One region of the Colwellia sp. F1 genome, then DNA from elsewhere that is predicted to be linked to it. Evidence: predicted binding sites of a transcription regulator. Region 1 holds the regulator's gene; each other region holds the start of a gene.
What was found. Region 1 encodes NrdR, which represses ribonucleotide reductase genes. Its sites were predicted from a motif close to AAACACNANATNTNGTGTTT; they were not measured.

Region 1 (6,395 bases):
TATGACAAACTTAAATGGTGGTGTTTTAGTTGATGAAACAAGCAGCCAAACAACGCCAGCAAAAGTGCAAGGAAGCGAAGACTAATGATAGAAGTTAATAATTTGCGTAAAACATTTGGTAGCACTAAAAAAACTCTGTTTAAAAGTGTTAATAAAAGCAAAGAACAGCGCCCAGTTATTGCCTTAGACGGCTTATCTTTTACCGCAAATGACGGTGAAATTACCGGCATTTTAGGACCGAACGGGGCAGGGAAAACAACCTGTTTACGTACCCTATATGGCTTATTAAAAGCAGACGAAGGCAGCGCTATCATTGATGGGATTAGCATAGAGAAAAATCCACTTGAGGCAAGATCACGCTTGGGAATATTTCCAGATAAATTCGGTTTGTACGAACGCTTAACAGCTTATGAGCAAATCGACTATTTTGCTAGTATTCATGGTTTACACGGGCAAGCAAAACATCAAGCGATTGAAACGGTTATTAATGATTTAGACATGGCAGAGCTAGCGCACAGAAAAACTTTAGGTTTCTCACAAGGACAACGTATGAAAGTAACCTTAGCACAAGCTTTGGTGCATCAACCCAAAAACTTTGTACTAGATGAGCCAACACGCGGTTTAGATGTAATGAGTACCCGAGTATTAAGAAACTATTTAGCGCGCTTTAAAGCAAAAGGACATTGTATTTTGTTTTCCTCCCATGTAATGCAAGAAGTCGCGGCCTTATGTGATCGGGTCATTATTGTTGCCAACGGCAAGCTTGCCGCACAAGGCACACCCGCTGAGTTATGTGAGCTAGCAGGAGAAACACAATTAGAAGAAGCCTTTGTTAAAATAATTGGCTCTGATGAAGGAGTCGCCGCATGATCCAATTTAAAGCGTTATTGTCGAAAGAGCTAAAAGAGGCATTTAGAGACCGACGAGCCATTATGATGGCCATGATGATGGCGATGATGGCGCCAGTGATGATTTTTGCTATGTCAAAGGTCATGATAAAAGAAGCCGTGGAAACGCCTGCTATTTACATTAAAATAACAGGCAAAGAATACGCTCCTAAACTGGTTAAAGCCTTAAGTGATGACAATATCCACCTGTTTAGCGATGTGTCAAAAGATAAACAAGGTATTTGGGATGATCGTAACCTCAGGTTAACAATTCCAGCAAGCTTTAACCAAGACATGCTAGCAGGCAAAACCATTGACCTTTACTTAAGCGCAGACTACAGCGAAAAAGCCAATATGTCACCGATTCGCCGTATTAAATATGCAATTAATCACTACGCACAAGCCATTGGTTATAAACGTTTACTTGTGCGAGGCATTGATGTGCGCTTGTTGCAACCAATAAAAATTATAGAGCAAGATACCTCATTACCCAACTCCAATGCCATGATTATATCAATGATGCTAGGCTTGTATTTATTAATGGCTGCATTTATGTCGGGCTTACCCGTTGCTATTGACGCTAGCGCAGGTGAACGTGAGAGAAATGTACTCGAAATGTTGTTATGCCAACCGGTGAGTACTGTTAAAATTATTTCGGCTAAACTTTGCTGTGCAAGTATTATTGCCTGTATTGGCGTGTTATTAACCTTAGGGCTAACCTCATTTTCTGTTGGCTTTATCGACCTTACCAAAATTGGTGCCAGTTTTAGTTTAGACTTTTTCACTGTTATCGCCTTGTTGTTACTGCTGTTGCCTATTTGTTTTTTTGCTTCCGCGTTACAGCTTTTTGTCGCCTTTGGCTCTAAAAACTTTAAAGAAGCACAGTCGATGGTATCAATGATTATTATGCTACCAGCTATGGTACCAGTCATCATGATGTTTGTTGACGACAAACCAAAATGGCTTAATTGGTTCCCTATTTCAGGGCAGTCATTAATTATGGAAGACCTGTTTAAAGGCTTACCTGTTTCATGGGCTCTGCTAGGTTTTACCGGGTTAGTGACCGTAAGTATCACAGTGCTTTTAGTGTTACTAATGGCGAAAAAGCTACGCTCTGAAAAAGTAGTTTTAGCCTTGAGTTAAGCGCGTTATGCTTGTTCTTACCACAGTCATACCGCTTTATTTTAAGGCTTTTAGCTCATTCGTTATTAATCGAGTGTGAAACAAGAGAAAATGCGCTAAAACGTCGTGTACATTTTACGCTTATTCAGGCAAAATACTTGGCATTATTTTTAGTACTTTTTTTAGTAATTTAATTGCATAGCATTTTTAATTATATGATTAACAATGTAGCCAAAACATGCAGCCCATCAGGCTTGCTTATTTGAGGAAAAAACATGTTTACACGTGATATGAATATTGCCGATTTTGATCCAGAACTATCCCAAGCAATGAGCAATGAAGTTGTTCGCCAAGAAGAGCATATTGAACTTATTGCTTCTGAAAATTACTGTAGTCCACGTGTACTTGAAGCACAAGGATCACAATTAACAAATAAATACGCAGAAGGTTACCCTGGCAAGCGTTATTACGGTGGTTGTGAATATGTTGATATCGCTGAGCAATTGGCCATTGACCGCGCAAAAGAATTATTTGGCGCAACTTATGCCAATGTACAACCTCATGCTGGCTCGCAAGCGAATGCTGCTGTTTTTCAAGCATTAGTGACGCCAGGCGGCAAAGTATTAGGCATGAGCTTAGCGCATGGGGGGCATTTAACCCATGGTGCTAGTGTTAACTTTTCAGGTAAATCTTATGAAGCAATTCAATACGGTTTACACCCAGACACTGGCGACATTGATTATGAAGAACTAGAGCGTCTAGCGCTTGAACATAAGCCAGAAATGATCATCGGTGGCTTCTCTGCCTTCTCAGGTGTTGTTGACTGGGCACGTATGCGTAAAATTGCCGACTCAATTGGTGCTTACTTCTTCGTTGATATGGCGCATGTTGCTGGCCTTGTTGCTGCCGGCCTTTATCCAAACCCAGTACCTCATGCACATGTTGTTTCTACTACAACGCATAAAACCTTAGCTGGGCCACGTGGCGGTTTAATTGTTTCTGCTTGTGACGATGAAGCTATTTACAAAAAATTAAACAGTGCTGTTTTCCCTGGTGGTCAAGGTGGCCCATTAATGCATGTTATTGCGGCTAAAGCTGTGGCATTTAAAGAAGCATTAGCGCCAGAATTTAAAGCATACCAACAAAGTGTACTTGATAATGCCAAAACGATGGTGGCGGTATTACAAGAACGTGGTTATAAAGTGGTATCAAATGGTACTGAAAACCACTTGTTATTGCTTGATTTAATCGATAAAGATATCACAGGTAAAGATGCCGACGCTGCTTTAGGTAAAGCGCACATCACAGTGAATAAAAACTCTGTACCAAACGATCCGCGTTCTCCCTTTGTAACGTCTGGCTTACGTCTTGGTACACCTGCCATCAGCCGTCGTGGTTTTGGCACTGAAGAAACCAAAGCACTAACAGGTTGGATTTGTGATATTCTAGACGACATCAATAACGAAGAAACGATCACTAAAGTACAAGCAAATGTTAAAGAGTTATGTGCACGTTTCCCTGTGTATAAGTAACACTAAGCCAAGTATTGTGTATATTTTAGGTGCTTATCTTGAGAGTTATATTAGCTACTTAGCACCGCAGTGAACTAATTCACAAATACAGGTAAATTTATATTAAAATGGTCGCAATTAGCGACCATTTTTGTCTCTTATATCTATTGTAGGTAAACCATGTATTGTCCATTTTGTAGCGCACAAGAAACGAAAGTAATTGATTCACGTTTAGTCTCAGACGGCCACCAAATAAGGCGTCGTCGTCAATGTTTGGCATGCCATGAACGTTATACAACGTTTGAAACAGCTGAATTAGTCATGCCACGTATTATCAAGCGAGATGGCACACGAGAACCGTTCAACGAAGACAAAATGCGCAGTGGCTTAATGCGAGCGTTAGAAAAACGCCCAGTCAGTACTGAGCAAGTTGAGCTGTCAATTAATAAGCTAAAATCACAAATGCGTGCGACCGGTGAACGAGAGCTCACCAGTGAAATGTTGGGTAATCTATTAATGGCGCAATTGAAAGAATTAGACAAAGTAGCCTATCTGCGGTTTGCTTCCGTCTATTTGTCATTTGAAGATATTAGTGAGTTTGCCGATGAAATAGCGCGCTTAGGTAAAGAAAGCCCTACAAGAGGGAAAGTTGGTAAGTAAAGGCGATAAAACCGAAAAAACCTGTAATTAGGCTAAATCAACAACTATCCCAATTAACAAAACGCTACAAAACAGTATAAAGCCAGCAGATATAAGTATAGGAAGCCAAGTGTTTAGTTTACAAGATCATCATTACATGGCGCTAGCGATCAAGCTTGCCAAAAAAGGCCATTATACTGCATCGCCAAACCCGCGTGTAGGTTGTGTGCTTGTTCATGAAATAAATGGCAAGACGCAAATAATTGGCACAGGCTTTCATCAAAAAGCAGGGCAGGGGCACGCCGAGGTAAATGCTTTACTTGATGCCAGCAATAATTACCCCGCACTTATTAAAGGCGCAACTGCCTATGTTACCTTAGAGCCCTGTAGCCACTTTGGTAGAACGCCCCCTTGTGCTCAAGGATTGATAAATGCAAAAGTTAAGCGTGTTGTGGTCGCCATGGTTGATCCCAACCCAGCAGTGTCAGGGCGTGGTTTAGCGATGCTTGAACAAGCCGGTATTCAAGCCGAATGTGGTTTATTAGAAAGTGAAGCAAAAGCCCTAAACCTTGGTTTTATCAAAGTGATGACGCAAAAACTACCGTATGTTCGAGTAAAACTAGCGGCTAGCCTAGATGGTAAAACCGCCATGAAAAGCGGCGAAAGTAAATGGATCACCGCAAAAAGTGCTCGAAGTGATGTACAAAGGCTTAGAGCACAAAGCTGCGCGATTATTACGGGGGCAGATTCTATTTTAACCGATAATGCTAAAATGACTGTGCGCTGGTCTGAATTAGGGGATTTAAAAGAAAGCTACCAAGAAGAATCTATTCGTCAGCCTGTTCGTGTGGTTATTGACAGCCAACAGCGACTGACACCTAACTTAGTGTTTTTTAGCACACACTCTCCAGTGATGTTAATTCGGGCCAGGTTGAATGATGATAACCCAAGCCAAGAAAAGCTAAGCGCCAATAAAACAAATGATACAGACCTTGAAAACTTACCGCCATGGCCTCATTTTGTAGAAGAAGTGCAACTACCGACGGTAAAAAATGCGTTAGGACCAGCAAAAATAGATTTAGCTGCACTATTAGCCTTATTAGCCCAGCGAGGCTTAAATGATATTCTGATAGAGTCAGGCGCTCATTTAGCTGGTGCTTTTATAGAGCAAAATTTAGTCGACGAGTTGATTTTATACCAAGCGCCCAAGTTAATGGGAGGCGACGGGAAAAACTTAGTAGAAATGCCGGGTGTGGCTGCATTAGCAGAAGCAAAATCACTGTCGCTTACTGATGTGCGCGCCGTGGGCAGTGATATTCGTATCACTGCTAAATTAGATAGAGAGTAAAAAACAAGCAGCACTTAGAGCCTAGCACCTATAACTTAGACCAAAGACAAATAGAGAGAAATAATGTTTACCGGAATTATTGAAGCAGTTGGCACCATTCAAGCCATTAATATAAATGCCCAAGGAGCGCGCCTTGTGATCGCTAGCAACACACTTGATATGAGCGACGTTAAACTAGGTGACTCCATAGCAACCAATGGCATTTGTTTAACCGTGGTTGATTTTGACCAGCACAGCTACAGCGCAGACGTCTCAAATGAAACATTACAGCGCACCGGTTTTGCCCATTACAATGTGGGTATGCAAGTTAATTTAGAAAAAGCCATGTTAGCCAGCACTCGTTTTGGCGGTCATATTGTATCAGGCCATGTTGACGGTATCAGTGAAGTATTATCTATCACCCATAATGGTAATAGTATTGAATACTGGCTCACAATGCCTGAAAACTTAGCGCACTATATTGCTGAAAAAGGCTCAGTAACTATTGACGGCACCAGCTTAACGGTGAATGCCCTAGATGACACCGATACTGGTAAGTTTAGGTTAACCATAGTGCCACACACAGTAAAAGAAACCGTTTTTGGCACTTATCAAGTGGGTACTAAAGTCAACGTAGAGGTGGATTTAATTGCCCGGTACTTAGAACGTCTACTCAGTAAAGAAGCTGCTGCACTGCCAGTAGCTAAATCAAATATTACCGAAGATTTATTGAAAAAGTCTGGCTTTATTAAGTAGGTAAATATGTAATCGCGCGAAAAATAAGTTTTACTAAAGAATATAAGATAACATCAAAGCTTCATTTTAAAGGTAACTTTGAATCTAGCTTGGGCTTTAGCCCATAAAGGACTGACATATTTATACCAAGTCATTGTTAAGCAACATTTTAAA
Region 2 (6,395 bases), on a different contig from region 1:
TATTTAGAAGCATATGCCGCAGGGTTAAAAGGCTGCACTACATTTCGTTTTAACCCTGAAAACTTTTCAGGTGTCCTAGTTAACGAAACCGACCTAGCCAATACCGATTACCAATTTAGCCTTGAAGGTGGCGAAATAATTACGGTTAAAGGTAATGAAAAAATACTATACGAAGGTCAGGAGCATATCGCCTCAAACTTATTTGAAGCGATTAAAGAAGGGCAATATGGACGTTTTTAACAACGATTGGCTGTACAGATATCAATTTATAGTAACAATGCAGGCAACTAAATGCTTGCCTACCAACTTATTAGACGGGATTCATTCCCGTCATCAGCAGAGAATATTATGACGCATTCAACTTCACCAGCGACCCCCATCAACATCAATAAAAAAATTATTGCTGTATCCGTAGTTAATAAAGAAGACAGCACCCTAGCAGCACCGAGCAAAGTGTTAAGCACACAAGAACAAGCTACTGAAACAATAGAGGTAATTGAAAAAACACCTCGGCCAAAGGAGCTAGACTCAAGAACTTATAAAATTAAAGCGTCAAGTGGTTATGAGCATGCCTATTATGTCAGCATTTCAAATGTGGTACTCAATGAAGGCACGCCGCTAGAAGAGGTTCGCCCTTATGAGATTTTTATTAACACCAAAGACAAAATAAATGTGCAATGGGTCTATGCCCTCACCTTTATGATGTCTGCCGTGTTTCGCAAGGGCGGTGAATATATGTTTTTACTTGATGAATTACGTGAGGTAGCTTCACCAAATGCCGGCTGGTTTGGTCAACATACCCGTGGTGGCAACCCAAGGTATATTGAATCAATGGTGTCTGCTATTGCCGATACTATTGCTTACCATGTTGAGAAAACCTGCGGCGTTGCCGTTAAAAAAAGTGAACTCTCAGATGCTGCTAAAGCCATTATTGAAGAGAAAAAGGCACAATATTTAACTGAATACGCTGCCAATTCCGCCTTAAAAGCGATAAATACTAACGCAGACAACACTATAGACCATGCATTAAATGATGAGGACGCCGGTATGCCAAACGCCATGGCTTGCCCTAAGTGCAAAGTAAAGAATGCAGTAATCAAACTTGATGGTTGCTTAACCTGCGTATCATGTGGCGACTCTAAATGCGGTTAATGGTTTTAACCAATATAACCAGGCTCCCGCCCCCTTTACCCTGCCCCCACCTTTCAATAAACACTATATGTTGTGCTAATACAGGCAGCAAGCACAATATATAGTGATCCATTAGAAAATAGTTAGCAAATCATTGTTCTTGATCAACTAAGCAAAACAACAAAGTACTATATATTGTGATTAAAGATAAAACAAACACTACATATAGGTATTTTGTGACATTTAACTGTATTCCTCCATCTGTTGTATTTCAAGAAGTCCCTGACGAAATCAGCCTATGCTTTAGTATTACGGGTTGTAAAGTTGGTTGCAAAGGCTGTCATAGCACAGAGCTATGGCATGAAAACAATGGCGAGCCATTAACAAACAAAATCTTTATTCACTGGCTTAATCAATATCTAGGACTAATTAGCTGTGTCGTATTTTTTGGTGGTGAATGGCAACCGCAACCGCTGATTGACAAGCTAATTATCGCTAAAGAATATGGCTTAAAAACTTGCCTATATTCAGGTGAAAAACACATCGATATTCGTATTTCACAGCACCTACACTTTTTAAAAACGGGTGCCTGGCAAGCCGAACTAGGCGGTTTAGACAGCCTTACCACTAACCAAGTTTTTCGTGACCTAGTCACCGGCAAAAAGCTCAACCGTTTATTTATCAACAATAACGCTGGTCACTCACAACAGAAGGTAAGTTTACCAGCCAATAGTTTTTCAAAATCAAGTTTCACCAATAGCTCAATCACTCTCTCAACAAAAAAAGGAACAAACCATGTTGCGTCTTAATGAAAACCAAATAAATAATAAAAAAGATTTTGTCCAAAATTATTTTTTAGCTAAAAATGCGGCCGATGGCTCTAAGATGGATGCCAATGCCAACGTTAGCCACAAAAATATAGCCACCTTAGAAGCAGAGCTATTAAAAGACTGCTTTGTGCAAATAAACCGTGCGCTCGTACAAGATAAAATAAGAGAAACCTTTAACGACCAACTCGCTGATGAATACTTGCGACAAATTGAAGCACATGAAATATACGTACACGATGAAACCAGTTTAAAGCCTTATTGTACGTCAGTCAGTATGTATCCTTTTTTACTCGACGGCTTAACTAAATTAGGCGGCGAGTCGAAAGCACCTAAGCATTTAGAGTCGTTTTGTGGTTCGTTTGTTAACCTTATTTTTGCTATTTCTGCTCAGTTTGCTGGCGCGGTGGCAACGGTTGAGTTTTTAACGTATTTTGATTACTTTGCTCGACTTGAATACGGTAATGATTATTTAACAACGCATACCAAGGCGATCGAAAACCACCTTCAACATGTGGTTTATGCAATTAACCAACCTGCTGCGGCGCGTGGGTATCAAAGTGCTTTTTGGAATATTTCACTATTCGACCAACATTACTTTGCCGCCATGTTCGACAATTTTGTTTTTCCTGACTTTAGTACACCAAACTGGCAAACCGTAGCGCAATTACAACAGTTTTTTTTAACTTGGCTAAATAAAGAACGAGAGAAGTCAGTATTAACTTTTCCCGTAGTTACCGCAGCTATGCTTACAAAAAATGGTCAATGTAAAGACCGTGACTTTGCTCACCAATTAGCAGAGCAGAAAGCCCAAGGCAACTCATTTTTTATTTACTTGTCAGACAGCCCAGACTCCCTTGCCTCCTGCTGTCGTTTGCGTAATGAAATTTCTGATAATACCTTCTCTTATACACTGGGTGCTGGCGGTGTTGCCACAGGTTCAATTAATGTTATTACCTTGAATATGAACCGCCTTATTCAAGATGGCCGTGATTTACAAACAGAAATTGAGAAAATTCAAAAGTACCAAGTTGCTTACCGTAAGCTTATGGAAGACTACCAAGCCAAAGGCGCATTATCTGTTTACGACGCTGGCTTCATTAGCCTAGACAAACAGTTTTTAACCATTGGCATAAACGGCATGGCAGAAGCAGCCGAATTTAAAAACATTAAAGTTAACAACAACCAAGCCTACAAAGACTTTGTTAGCAGCCAGCTTAAAGTCATTTATAAAGCAAACCAAGCCGCCAAAAAACAGTATGGTTATCTATTTAATACCGAATTTGTGCCAGCCGAAAACTTAGGTATTAAAAACGCCAAATGGGATAAAAGGGATGGCTACCGAGTGCATCGTGATTGCTATAACTCTTACTTTTATTTAGTCGAAGACGACAACACCAACCACTTAGATAAGTTTGTTTTACATGGTAAAGAAATTACCCAATACTTAGACGGAGGTTCAGCACTACACTTAAACTTAGATGAGGCATTATCAACTCAAGCCTACTTAAAGCTATTTAACGTAGCAGCTGCAACTGGCTGCAATTACTTTTGTACTAACGTAAAAATAACTATTTGCAATGACTGTGAAAAAATAGATAAACGCACTTTACTTCATTGTAACGCCTGTGGCAGTGCTAACATTGACCATGGCACACGTGTTATTGGCTATTTAAAACGGGTTAGCGCATTTAGCCAAGGCCGACAACAAGAGCATGCCTTACGTTATTACCATATAAACCAATAAAAAATAACAACTGTTCAAACAAAGATTTATTATTATAAATTAACATAATACACTAGCCTATTATCGGTATACTGCTATCTATAGGCTACAATAATACCAGTAAGTAGCATGTCGCTCTACCACTGATATTTTAAGGGTGTTTAAACAAGCATGGATAGTATTAAGTTAAATTTTTTCAAAGTGTTGATTACTACTTTCATGCTTATCAGTAGTCACAACATTGTGGCTAGAGACATTACAATTGCCACAGTGCATGTAAGTAGCAGGGGGTATTTTGATGAAAATGGTTTACCCAAAGGCAGCTCGTACGATATTGTAAACCGTATCGCAAAAGAAGCTGGTTTAACGCATTATAATAACTTAGTTCCTTTTGGCAGAATAATCTCTTACTTAGAGACTGGCAAGGTAGACCTAGCGTTACTAGTGCCAACGGCTATAGTGAAAAAGGTAGCGATACCTTTTTTATATATTCAAGATGTTAACTTTATTCTTGTCGGAAAAGCAAACACACAAATAAAAAGCTTAGCTGATATTCAAGGTAAAAGTGTTGGTTACCTCCGCTTAAGCCCTAGCGCTAAAAAGCTCATTGGCCACCTCAACAATATAAAAATTGAGGGAACTAAATATACGCACCTGATTGAAATGTTAATGCGCGATAGAGTTGACGTGTTATTTGGCCCTCAATCCAATATTTATTGGGCATTAAGAGAGCTAAGCTATTCTCCTAGACAACTCGGCACTCCATTGGTATTGGAAAAGTCGGCAATGCACCTGGTTTACTCTAAGAAAACTGTCGATGAAAAGACAATATCAATATTAATTGAATCGGCTAAAAAATTAAAAGAAAATAACACTATTCAAGACATTATCAATACTTATAATTATACAAGTACAAAAAATAACAGTTTTTAGCACCCAGGTAATTTGCCCTTCAGTGAGCTCATTAAAGGCACACATCAACCCGAAAACTTCTACTGGCCATGGTGTTGAATACTTTACTGCGCCATAAGTATAGTTATTTTATTTGCCATATGCTTGTCGTCTAAACGACCATAACGCATAACAAAATCAGCTTTACCGTCATGGTTTATATCATAATGTTCAAATAACTCACCATTTTTAGGCAATAACACTTTGTAATTGTTTGCACTTCGGTTAAACCGCTTGCTGCTGTTGTTACCTAAATATATCGATAACCTTTTTTTGCCTGACGATAAGATTAAATCTTGCCGGCCATCACCATTGACATCGGTTAGCAGTACAATGGGTTGGCCACTTTGCCCCGACGTTAAGCTAAAGCTTAACTCAACCTCTTTACTAATTAGTGCATCTTTTTCGTAACGGTTGTCATTATTAAGCGCAAATAACAGAACATTTTGATCTATGCCGCCTGAGAGTAATGCTCCAATAATATTACTAACACTGAGCTTAAATGAAGACAGTAGCACTTCAAACCGGTTATCGTTATTTACATCAACCACCTTTAACCCAGTTAAAGTGCCATCTGCTTTAATCACAGTGCTAGGCTGGCTAGGGAAAGCAAGTTGATTTTTTTTGTTGCGATAACCCAAATAAAACTCATAATCGTTGCTTCGTTCCAGTACGCCTGAGCTTTGTGAGAAACGCACAATAATATCGACTAAACCATCCCCATTGATATCTTTTATTTGCTCAACAACCCGGTGGCTTAAATTACTTTGGTCTGGGCTTTCACCATCTGGCTCTCTTATTTGCCACCAATTTAACCCAGAAATAGTATCAGCCAAGGTAATTTGGTCTGCTTGAGCAGAAAATTTACCTACAGCATTTTGGCTAAAAAAATGAATTTTCCCTTGAGCAACCCAAGCAATATCTTGGCGCTGATCCAGATTCAAATCGGTATAAAACAAAGTTGTTGGTACAAAGGTAACCCCATCCCTGCTTAAATCGACTTGGGCTTGAATACTTAAGTGCTGCACGGCTGCAATGGGGGAGTTTTTTGAAAAAAGCCATAGGTTCGTTCGGTCAAAGTCAGGAAGGATAATATCATCGACACCATCTTGATTGATATCTTGTATGAACTCTTTTTTAGCAAGAAAGTTGGATTGATTAAGTAAATAAATAGAGCTGACTGCTTGTTTTTTTTGCAGATACAAGCCAAGCGGTACACTGTTACTCGCCTTAGAATCAGTGTCTGCGTTAGCGCCATCATCTAACACTACTTTGCCACTATACTTAAGTGAAACTACCTTGTTTTTAGCGAGAAAATATAAGCCTGCTTTGTTTTTGCTTACATCAAAGGCAAAATATTTATCGGCTAAGGGCATTTTATCTAATAGTATAAAATCATTTATTTTAGGGTTAAAAATATAAACAGCCAACCAAGTTTGCTGTAATTCATCTATACCAATAACCACTAGTTCATCTATTGCCGGTGCTTCGTTAGTCACTATTTCGGCAGCAATTACCGGTAAAGTTACTTTGAACGGTACGGTAATATTGTATTGCTGAAAACTCAGCTTATCACTGAACAGCTGACTTGAGTTAGCCAGAGTAGGCATAGTAATAAGCAAGGCAAATAGCAGCGCCTTGGCCAATATAAAACTTGCTAACAGTCGAGAGTACATAACCGCCCTTGATAAATTTATACGCCTAGTTATTGAGTTTAACCAAGTTAACTAAGAATAGAAACCATTAGCAGTAACCTTAAC
Region 3 (4,427 bases), on a different contig from region 1:
TCGTTAAACCTTATTCGTCGCTTTCAAAAGAAAGCGACGTCAGCGGGATTTTAATCGCGCTTGTTTAAAGAAAGCCATTAGGTACCCTATGACAAAATCAAAGTTATTAACTGAACAAGCTGAACAACTCAACTATTTACGACGCATATTGCTGGCACCTATTTATGATGTAGCAGTAGAAACAGAGTTAACGCCTTTAACCAAATTATCTAGCCGTTTAAATAATCAAATTTATTTAAAGCGTGAAGATCAACAACCCGTGCATTCCTTCAAGCTGCGAGGTGCTTATAATAAATTATCCAATTTAAGTGAGGCTGAATGTATTCATGGTGTAATTGCTGCGTCTGCGGGTAACCACGCACAAGGCCTGGCATTAGCGGCAAGTAAATTGGGTATAAAAGCAACCATAGTGATGCCAAAAACGACCCCAGACATCAAAGTCGATAACGTTAGGCGTTTTGGCGGCGAAGTACGCCTTGTTGGCAATAGCTTTAATGAAGCACAACAAGCGTCAATTCAATATGCAAAAGACGAAAACAAAACCATTATTCATCCTTTTGATGATACTGACGTGATTGCAGGCCAAGGCACTGTCGCTAAAGAATTATTACAACAACTCCCTAATGCAGACGTAGTATTTATTCCGGTTGGCGGCGGCGGATTGCTCGCGGGCATGGCAGTATATTTAAAACAATTAAGCCCCAACACTAAAATTATTGGCGTTGAAGCCGAAGACTCAGCTTGTTTACAAGCCGCACTAAAAGCCGGTCAACCTGTTGACCTGACGCAAGTAGGTTTATTTGCCGACGGTGTTGCTGTAAAACGTATAGGTCAACGTACGTTTGAGCTAATACAGCGTTACTGTGATGACGTTATCACAGTGTCTACCGATGAAATTTGCGCCTCAATTAAAGACATTTTTGAACAAACACGTGTTATTGCTGAGCCTGCTGGCGCATTGTCTTTAGCCGGTTTACAAAAATATTGTGCAACAAGTAAAGGTGGCGAGTCATTAGCGGCGGTTTTATCTGGCGCTAATATGAATTTTCACACACTACGTTATGTTTCTGAGCGCTGCGAACTAGGCGAGAAAAAAGAAGCAATACTTGCGGTAACTATTCCCGAAGAAAAAGGCAGCTTTAAACGTTTTTGCCAAACCATAGGCAATAAAGCCATCACTGAATTTAATTACCGTTATGCTGGCGCATCACGTGCCAATATTTTTGTTGGCATTCGTTTAAGTGGTAGTGCGCAAGAGCGTCAACAACTGTTAAATGAATTAGCCAATGCTGACTACCAAGTAAACGACTTTACCGACAACGAGCTCGCAAAATTACATGTGCGCTACATGGTAGGTGGTAAAAACCAACTGGTAAATGTAAATGAGCGCCTATTTAGCTTTGAGTTCCCTGAACACCCAGGTGCATTAGAAAAGTTTCTAGACGCGGTCGGCGAAACGTTTAACATTACTTTATTTCATTATCGCAACCATGGCGCAGCATTTGGCCAAGTGCTCGCGGGCTTTGAAGTAAATACCACTACCGAAAATGCACTTATTGAACACCTCACCGCATTAGGTTATCAATATGAAGAGGCAACCGACAATCTCGCGTATCAAACCTTTTTAAATTAGTAATATTACTGGAATGGTCTCCTCCCAAACCAGCAGCAATCTGCCATGATTAACGTTGTGACACAGGATAAAAACGGGAGAAGACCCAAATGAAGATTACTTATAGATACTCAATTTAACCTTTGGTTTACGCTGTTTTTGGGCTTGAACCAAAGGACCAAGCTCTTCTATTGCCAATTGTAATGTTCGCGTTACCTCGGGTAATAATGCTACATGTTTTGAATGAAGGTAGTGGTACCCTTCTGTTCGATAAATTTCAACTTTATTATATTCGCTTACTTCTATATCACTAATCACTCCTAACTGCTCCTCGTAAATAACTAGCACATAGTTAAGACGACCTCTTGCAAGCATAATTCCTAAAGTATCTTGCCCTTTAATAGCATAGGTAGAAGCACGTTTATCCCTCATATAATTAGCCGACATAGAGTTTCCAGCTATCACACCTATAACATTATTTTTATCTTCTAAGACAGCCGGAGTACAGTCCACCTGCTTATGACAATAAAGCTGCAAAGTGCCTCGCGCTAACATAACAGGCACCCGTATTAGCTCAGGATAAATGTGTTCAATTTCTTTCTCTGCTATCATAATACCGTCTAAAAAGCCCGCATTTACCATAGCCCGTGCCCGAGCGGTTAAGATCCGTTCAAAGACAACATTATAACCCAGTTGGTTGTAGCTAAATAACAAGTACTGCTCAAATCGAGCAACCAGTCTGTCTGATAAGTGCACAGTAATGTGCATCTCCTTCAATGCAGCTTCAGGTTTATCTGCCGAGTGCGTATGCACTGAAAAAACCATAAGAATGACAAGTAATAGATAATAACCAGTAATCCATCTCACAATATTATTCCTCCCTTAATAAGTCTTGTTATCAGTTTAGTTGATAATTTATAAATTACTAAAACTTGCAAAATAAATACTTAATCTGATATCAACAAAGCTTGATCCTAATCAATAGCCACCAACACAAAAGCACTATATATTGTGCCTGAAAAACAAAACAGCACCACATATAGAGAACATTCGTATTTAGCGCTACAATGAAAATCATAATATGCTAACCAGTAAAGCCTTAACTATCGACACATGGCTTTATCATAGTTTTGCCTAACAACTCTGACATTTATAAAAAGGGATATCATGAACGAACAAATCATAACGGATACAGCCGAAGCCCCCGCGGTTTTTGATCCAAACCATTTACAGTTGGCTTCACAAGATATTTGGCGCTCAAAATATCAACTAAAAAGCGCATCAGGTGAACCAGTTGACCACAACGTAATAGATACCTTTAAACGTGTTGCTACCGCAATTGCCAACGTTGAAAACAGCCCTGCTAAGCAAAAAAAGTACCGTGATGAATTTTTATGGGCATTAATGAACGGCGCTATACCCGCCGGACGCATTGTTTCTAATGTGGGTGCTGAACAATACAAACCTGCTGCTTCAACCATTAATTGTACCGTATCGACTACCATTGAAGATTCAATGCAGGGCATTGTTGGTGAAGCGGTCAGTAAAGCCAGCTTAACCCTAAAAGCAGGGTGTGGTATTGGTTATGATTTTTCAACGATACGCCCCAATGGTGGCTTTGTTGCAGGTGCCGGTGCAACCACTTCTGGCCCCTTACCTTTTATGGATATTTTCGACACCATGTGTAAAACCGTTTCTTCATCAGGAGGTCGTCGCGGCGCACAAATGGGCACCATGGATTGCCAACACCCCGATATTATGGATTTCATTAAAGCAAAACGAGAAGATGGTCGCTTACGCCAATTTAACTTGTCTATTTTAATCACTGACCCTTTTATAGAAGCCGTTAAAGCCGATGCCGACTGGCAATTAGTGTTCCCCACAACACAGAATGAAATTGAGCTGTTAGGGCTAGCCTATGACGCTGACAATAATACCGACAACATCATTTGGCGAGAGTGGCCACTGATAATGGACGGTTACCTAGAAAATAGCGCTGGGGAAGTGGCTTGTAAGGTTTACCGTACCATTCGCGCCAAAAACTTGTGGAACATGATCATGAACGCCACCTATGACTACGCAGAGCCGGGCTTTATTTTAATTGATAAGGTAAATGAATATAACAACAACTGGTTTGCTGAACTTATTCGTGCCACTAACCCCTGCGGCGAACAACCTTTACCACCCAATGGCTCATGTTTATTAGGGTCAATTAACTTAACAGCTTTTGTCAATAACCCTTTTACCGCACAAGCGAGTTTTGATTGGCATAGATTTAAAAAAGTTGTACGTATTTTTACCCGCATGCTTGATAACGTGGTAGAGCTAAATGGCTTACCCTTACCTGAACAAGTCGCTGAAATTGAAAGTAAACGTCGACATGGCATGGGCTATTTAGGCTTAGGCTCTGCCATGACCATGTTAGGCATGAAGTACGGTAAAAAAAACGCCATCAAATTCACCAGCGAAGTGAGCAAACACTTAGCCTTAGAAGGTTGGCGTGAAGCAACTAAGCTTGCTAAGGAAAAAGGCGGGGCACCCTTCTTAAATGAAACGGTTACCATCACCGGCGCCTTATTACGTAAACGCCCAGCATTAACTAAAAAATATCAATTAGGTGATAACGTTAAGGCGCTTGAGTTACACCTGCATTATAGCCACTACATGCAAAAAATTGCTGCAGAGCTCGGCGAAAAGTGGCTAACCGATGCCTTAACAACCGGGTTGCGTTTTACACATCACACTTCTATTGCCCCTACGGGTACCATTGCCTTGTCAATTGGTAACAATGCCAGTAATGGTATTGAACCAAGCT
Region 4 (6,395 bases), on a different contig from region 1:
AAGCGCAGCAGGTGAGTATTTCATTGTCACCTATATACGCTAAAGGGTACTGGCTGTATTCGACAGTACCCTTTTTTAATGAGCAACGACACGCACCACAAAATCCATCTCGGCAATGAAAATGAGATTCTATGTTCTCTTTTTCTAGTGTGTTCAATATATTTTTATCTTCTTTGAGGAACGTGATGTTACGATCCTCAATGGTGATATTAAAAGACATAGAAACTATAGGTCAAAATCGTCAAAATCATCAGCTTCAATGCTTGAATCTACTTGACCAACCAAATAGCTTGAAATTTCTGTTTCTTGTGGCGCTACTTGTACATTGTCACTTACTAAATAAGAGTTCATCCATGGTAATGGGTTACTTTTTATATCAAACTGTGCTTCAAAGCCAATCGCTGTCAGGCGTTGGTTTGAAATATATTCAATATATTGATTTAGTATTTCAGCATTTAAACCTATCATTGAGCCATCTTTAAATAAGTATTTTGCCCATTCTTTCTCTTGCTCTACCACGTCTAAAAATATTTGTAAGCCAGCCTCACGCATATCCTTACTAACTTCTGCCATTTCAGGGTCATCTTTGCCTGACGCCCATAAGTTTAAAATATGCTGAGTACCCGTTAAATGGAGTGCTTCATCGCGTGCTATCAGCTTGATTATTTTAGCGTTACCTTCTAGTAATTCACGTTCAGCAAAAGCAAAAGAGCAAGCAAAACTTACATAAAAGCGAATAGCTTCAAGCGCATTGACAGAGCAAACGGCTAAATATAACCGTTCTTTAAGTTTACGTAAGTTTACCTCAATAGTTTTCCCATTAACTTCATAACTGCCTTCCCCTTGCGATTGCAGTAACTGCGTGGTTAAAATAACCTCGTCAAAGTATTTTGCAATACTCGTAGCACGTTTTAAAATGGCTGGGTTAACAATGATGTCATCAAAAACTTCACCGGGCTCGGTAAATAAATTACGTAAAATATGGGTGTAAGAGCGAGAGTGAATAGTTTCACTAAAAGCCCATGTTTCTACCCAGGTCTCAACTTCAGGTAAAGAAACCAATGGTAAAAAAACCGCATTTACTGAACGTGCCGCCATTGAGTCAAGCAGTGTTTGGTACTTTAGGTTAGAAATGAATATATGCTTTTCAGAGTCAGTTAAGCCTTGCCAATCTGCGCGATCTTTTGACACATCGACTTCTTCAGGTCGCCAAAAAAATGAAAGTTGTTTTTCTATTAGTCTTTCAAAGGCGATGTAGCGTTGCTGGTCATAGCGAGAAACATTGACACTGTTGCCTAAAAACATCGGTTCAAGTAAGGCATTGTTAGGGGTTTGATTAAAGGTGGTATACATCATTTGTTGTCTTTCCTTAATAGGTTGCCATCTCGTTAAAGCGTTTGCTTTTAAAGCAGTTTTTAACAACGGCAACAATAATGAACCCAGTCACATGACTTGGCTCATTGATTGTTTTAACTTATGCTAATAATTTACGTTAAATAGCGGACACTTTAATAAGCTGTGCCCCTTAAATTTTACAAGCACCGCCCGCGCAATCATCATCTTCAACCGATACATCATCGCTCGCACCGTCTCGAGTGTTATGGTAATACATAGTTTTAATACCCAGTTTATAAGCGGTTAAAATATCTTTGAGCACTTGTTTAATGGGAACTTTACCACCGTCAAATTTAGCTGGGTCGTAATTAGTATTGGTCGAGATGGTTTGGTCAATAAACTTTTGCATAATACCAACAAGCTCTAAATATCCTTCATTACTTGGCATATTCCACAGTAGCTCGTAGTTGTCTTTAAGCCGTTGGTATTCAGGCACTACTTGCTTGAGAACACCGTCTTTACTGGCTTTAATACTAATTAAACCACGTGGTGGCTCTATACCATTAGTGGCATTAGATATTTGAGATGAGGTTTCTGAAGGCATTAAAGCTGACACCGTTGAGTTACGCACACCATGCTCTTGAATACTTGCACGTAAAGACTCCCAGTCTAAATGCAGTGGTTCAGCGGTAATATCATCAATCACCTTTTTATAGGTGTCTATGGGTAAAATACCTTGGGCAAGTCGCGTTTCATTAAACTTAGGGCAAGCGCCTTTTTCTTTTGCTAAGTTATTACTTGCCTTTAACAAGTAATATTGAATAGCTTCAAACGTTTTATGCGTTAAATTGTTGGCACTGCCGTTTGAGTAATACAAACCATTTTTCGCTAAATAGTAAGCATAGTTAATCACACCTATCCCTAATGTTCGACGCGCTAAGCTTGCATTTCGCGCTGCTGGAATAGGGTAGTCTTGATAATCAAGCAAATTGTCAAGCGCACGTACGGCTAATTCAGCCAATTCTTCTAACTCATCAAGAGACTCAATAGCGCCTAAGTTGAAGGCTGATAATGTACACAGTGCAATTTCGCCATCTTCATCATTCACGTTCGACATTGGCTTGGTTGGTAGAGCAATCTCTAGGCACAAGTTACTTTGACGAATAGGCGCTTTACTTGGGTCGAAAGGACTGTGAGTGTTACAGTGATCAACATTTTGTAAATATATACGGCCAGTACTAGCACGCTCTTGCGCGAACAAGGTAAATAGCTCAATTGCTTTAATACGTTTTTTGCGAATTGACTCATCATTTTCATATTGCAGGTAAAGCGCTTCAAATTTGTCTTGATCTTCAAAAAATGCGTCGTAAAGGCCAGGGACATCACTTGGGCTAAACAAGGTGATATGTCCGCCTTTGATCAAGCGTTGATACATCACTTTATTAAACTGAACACCATAGTCTAAATGGCGAACACGGTTTTCTTCAACACCCCGGTTGTTTTTGAGTACCAGCAAGCTTTCTACTTCTAAATGCCATAGCGGGTAAAATAATGTCGCTGCACCGCCACGTACACCGCCTTGTGAACAGCTTTTAACTGCAGTTTGAAAATGTTTATAAAAAGGAATACAGCCGGTATGAAAAGCCTCACCGTTGCGTATAGTACTACCTAAAGCACGAATCCTTCCCGCATTAACACCAATGCCAGCGCGTTGAGACACATATTTAACAATAGCGCTAGAGGTGGCGTTAATAGAGTCTAATGAATCGTCACACTCGATTAAAACACAAGATGAAAACTGACGTGTAGGGGTTCTAACGCCGGCCATAATAGGGGTCGGAAGTGAAATTTTAAACGTTGATATCGCGTTATAAAAACCTTTGACATAACTTAAGCGTGTCTCTTTAGGGTATTTAGCAAATAAACAGGCAGCCACTAAAAGATATAAAAACTGGGCACTTTCATATATTTCACCATTAACGCGGTTTTGCACTAAATATTTACCTTCAAGCTGCTTAATTGCCGCATAACTAAAGTTAAGATCACGGCTATGATCTAAAAACAGTGACATGTGCTCAAAGTCGCTTTCATCGTAATCAACTAATATATGCTCGTCATATTTACCAGACTCAACCATATTAACAACGTGTTGATATAAAGTAGGCGGCTCAAATTGGCCATAGGCTTTTTTACGAAGGTGGAATACAGCAAGTCTAGCCGCTAGGTATTGATAATCTGGTGTATCTTCTGAAATAAGATCCGCAGCAGACTTAATTATGGTTTCATGAATATCTGCAGTTTTGATACCGTCATAAAATTGTATATGAGACTTTAACTCAACCTGAGAAACAGAAACGTTATCAAGGTTTTCTGCAGCCCAAGCAATAACACGGTGAATTTTTTCTAAATCAATGGGTTCTTTTTCGCCATTTCGCTTGGTAACAAAAAGATTATTATTCATGAAAGACCTGTGGTGTAAATTGTTATAGTTTTCTTTAGTAAATTAAACTGCGATTAATGTTTACTAAAGGGTGCTTAAATAGTTGTGCTTTTTTGCATACGCCAAAAACATGCTACAAATGACGCATGCACAACATCTAGGGGTTTGTGTAAATATAGACACAAGATAATGAGGTTTTAACGTTTTTGCAAGGGCTAAAATTTTATCATTTGGGGTTGATTTTTTACTTGATGGTACTAGGTTAGTAATGACTAACCTAGTACCATCAAAAGCTTTAGCAACTTGCTAAAATCAACCTTTATTTTAAAATAAAAAACAGCGTAAAAATATTTAAATTATTTTTAATTGATTTTTATAATTCACCCTATTAATTTGAATTGTTTAACTTTATATCATTGTAAATCAATAGTTTATTGTTTTTGGTTTATAGTTTGAACAACTTGATTGAAAAAGGGACGTTTATCTTTTTAGCAACATAAAATCCTGCTTTATACAGCATATAAGGTTAAATTTTTTGGCAACATAAAATATAGTTAACATCTAAATTAGGCGCTAGCTTGTGGTTTTCAGAAATTGGGTTGTAATGAATACCACTTGCATCAATACAATTTAAGCCAAACTCTTCAGCCCAGCCAATCAGTTGTGAAGGTTTGATGAATTTATCATGCTCATGGGTACCGTTGGGCACAATTTTGAATATTTTTTCCGCAGCTAAAATAGCCAGTAAATAAGATTTTATTGTTTTATTTAGCGTTGAAAAAAACACTAAGCCACCAGGTTTAACTAAATTTGCACAAGCATTAACTATAGAAGAGGGATCTGGCACGTGTTCTAACATTTCCATACAGGTGACCATGTCAAAACCTTCAGGGTTTTGTTGTGCTTTCTCTTCTGCAGTAATTTTTTCATAATTAATCGTTAACCCCGACTCTAGTGCGTGCAGCTTAGCAACGTTGAGTGGCTCTGTTCCCATATCGATGCCGGTCACATTAGCACCGAGCTTAGCTAAAGACTCAGACAAAATGCCACCACCACAACCAACATCAATCACATTTTTACCAAAAATATCACTTTGTTGTTCACTAATATGCTGACAGATAAATTGAACCCTTAACGGGTTAACTTGGTGTAGAGGCTTAAAGTCACCACTTAAATCCCACCATTGGCTTGCTATTTGTTCAAACTTTGCAATTTCAGCATCATTTACATTAGGCGCACTTTTCATTTCTGTCATGTTATCTGTCATGGTAATTGTCATGCTTAAGTCGAGTTGATTTTAATGCAGTGATTCTAAACGAAACCTTTCACTAAGCAAAGAGGAAACATAGTGCGAATAAGGAACAAAGCGATAGGTCAGATCAATTCTGTTGTCATTGTGTTGTTTTTTTCGTCACTTCTATAGCACATTTACAAATCAGCTAAATGGGTAAATAAAGCTGTTTGGCATCATCCAATTTTGTGCTATTATGCTGCGTTGTTTTATATATTTTTTTATGAAAAAACAATAATAAATATTATGCTTTTTTAGTTCCATTTTAAGTTAAGGGATACGTCTATTTATGTCAGATCTGGCCAAAGAAATAGTTCCGGTAAATATTGAAGATGAGTTGAAGAATTCTTATCTAGATTACGCCATGAGCGTAATTGTTGGGCGTGCGTTACCCGATGTTCGAGATGGGTTGAAACCTGTACACCGTCGCGTATTATTTGCCATGGAAGTGTTGGGAAATGATTGGAATAAAGCTTATAAAAAATCGGCCCGTGTAGTTGGTGATGTTATAGGTAAATATCACCCTCATGGTGATACCGCTGTTTATGATACGATAGTACGTATGGCGCAATCATTTTCATTACGTTATATGTTGGTTGATGGGCAAGGGAACTTCGGCTCTGTTGATGGTGATAGCGCGGCAGCAATGCGTTATACCGAAATTAGAATGGCTAAAATTGCTCATTCAATCTTGGCTGATTTAGACAAAGAAACGGTTGATTATGTACCTAACTACGACGGTACTGAACATATTCCAGCGGTAATGCCAACGCGCATTCCTAATTTACTCATCAATGGTGGTTCAGGTATTGCTGTAGGTATGGCAACCAATATACCACCGCACAATTTAACTGAAGTGATTAACGGCTGCTTAGCCTTAATTGAAAACAGTGACATTAGTATTGAAGAACTACTCACACACATACCAGGCCCTGATTTCCCCACTGCCGCTATTATAAGTGGTAGAGCCGGCATTGAAGAAGCCTACCGCACTGGTCGTGGTAAAATAAAAATACGTGCACGTGCAGAAATAGAAGTGCACGAAACGTCTGGTAGGGAAACAATCATTGTTCATGAATTACCTTATCAAGTAAACAAAGCGCGTCTAATTGAAAAAATGGCCGAGCTGGTGAAAGAAAAACGTTTAGAAGGTATTTCAGCATTACGTGATGAGTCTGATAAAGACGGTATGCGTGTAGTTATTGAAATTAAACGTGGTGATGTTGGTGAAGTCGTTTTAAATAACCTCTATAAATTAACACAAATGCAAGTGTCTTTTGGTTTTAATATGGTGGCATTAGGTAATGGCCAACCGAAAATATTTAACCT

Region 2: a site for NrdR is predicted at 1,211-1,230, ahead of nrdG (anaerobic ribonucleoside-triphosphate reductase activating protein). Genes of this name have one in related genera too.
Region 3: a site for NrdR is predicted at 2,610-2,629, ahead of AC0UA9_RS11655 (adenosylcobalamin-dependent ribonucleoside-diphosphate reductase). Genes of this name have one in related genera too.
Region 4: a site for NrdR is predicted at 3,922-3,941, ahead of nrdA (class 1a ribonucleoside-diphosphate reductase subunit alpha). Genes of this name have one in related genera too.

Annotation. Positions count from the first base shown of each region.
Region 1 covers NZ_JBWDLI010000005.1:42,461-48,855, reverse strand. The annotation lists gene AC0UA9_RS05990 (alpha/beta hydrolase) at 1-85, shown strand, start outside; gene AC0UA9_RS05985 (ABC transporter ATP-binding protein) at 85-870, shown strand; gene AC0UA9_RS05980 (ABC transporter permease) at 867-2,030, shown strand; gene glyA (serine hydroxymethyltransferase) at 2,285-3,541, shown strand; gene nrdR (transcriptional regulator NrdR) at 3,701-4,180, shown strand; gene ribD (bifunctional diaminohydroxyphosphoribosylaminopyrimidine deaminase/5-amino-6-(5-phosphoribosylamino)uracil reductase RibD) at 4,290-5,507, shown strand; gene AC0UA9_RS05960 (riboflavin synthase) at 5,571-6,242, shown strand.
Region 2 covers NZ_JBWDLI010000011.1:18,952-25,346, reverse strand. The annotation lists gene AC0UA9_RS11655 (adenosylcobalamin-dependent ribonucleoside-diphosphate reductase) at 1-240, shown strand, start outside; gene AC0UA9_RS11650 (hypothetical protein) at 349-1,152, shown strand; gene nrdG (anaerobic ribonucleoside-triphosphate reductase activating protein) at 1,368-1,940, shown strand; gene nrdD (anaerobic ribonucleoside-triphosphate reductase) at 1,927-3,705, shown strand; gene AC0UA9_RS11635 (substrate-binding periplasmic protein) at 3,856-4,617, shown strand; gene AC0UA9_RS11630 (FG-GAP repeat domain-containing protein) at 4,701-6,311, opposite strand.
Region 3 covers NZ_JBWDLI010000011.1:25,670-30,096, reverse strand. The annotation lists gene ilvA (threonine ammonia-lyase, biosynthetic) at 89-1,633, shown strand; gene AC0UA9_RS11660 (hypothetical protein) at 1,730-2,479, opposite strand; gene AC0UA9_RS11655 (adenosylcobalamin-dependent ribonucleoside-diphosphate reductase) at 2,780-4,427, shown strand, end outside.
Region 4 covers NZ_JBWDLI010000016.1:50,427-56,821, reverse strand. The annotation lists gene yfaE (class I ribonucleotide reductase maintenance protein YfaE) at 1-220, opposite strand, end outside; gene nrdB (class Ia ribonucleoside-diphosphate reductase subunit beta) at 226-1,356, opposite strand; gene nrdA (class 1a ribonucleoside-diphosphate reductase subunit alpha) at 1,526-3,796, opposite strand; gene ubiG (bifunctional 2-polyprenyl-6-hydroxyphenol methylase/3-demethylubiquinol 3-O-methyltransferase UbiG) at 4,302-5,021, opposite strand; gene gyrA (DNA topoisomerase (ATP-hydrolyzing) subunit A) at 5,356-6,395, shown strand, end outside.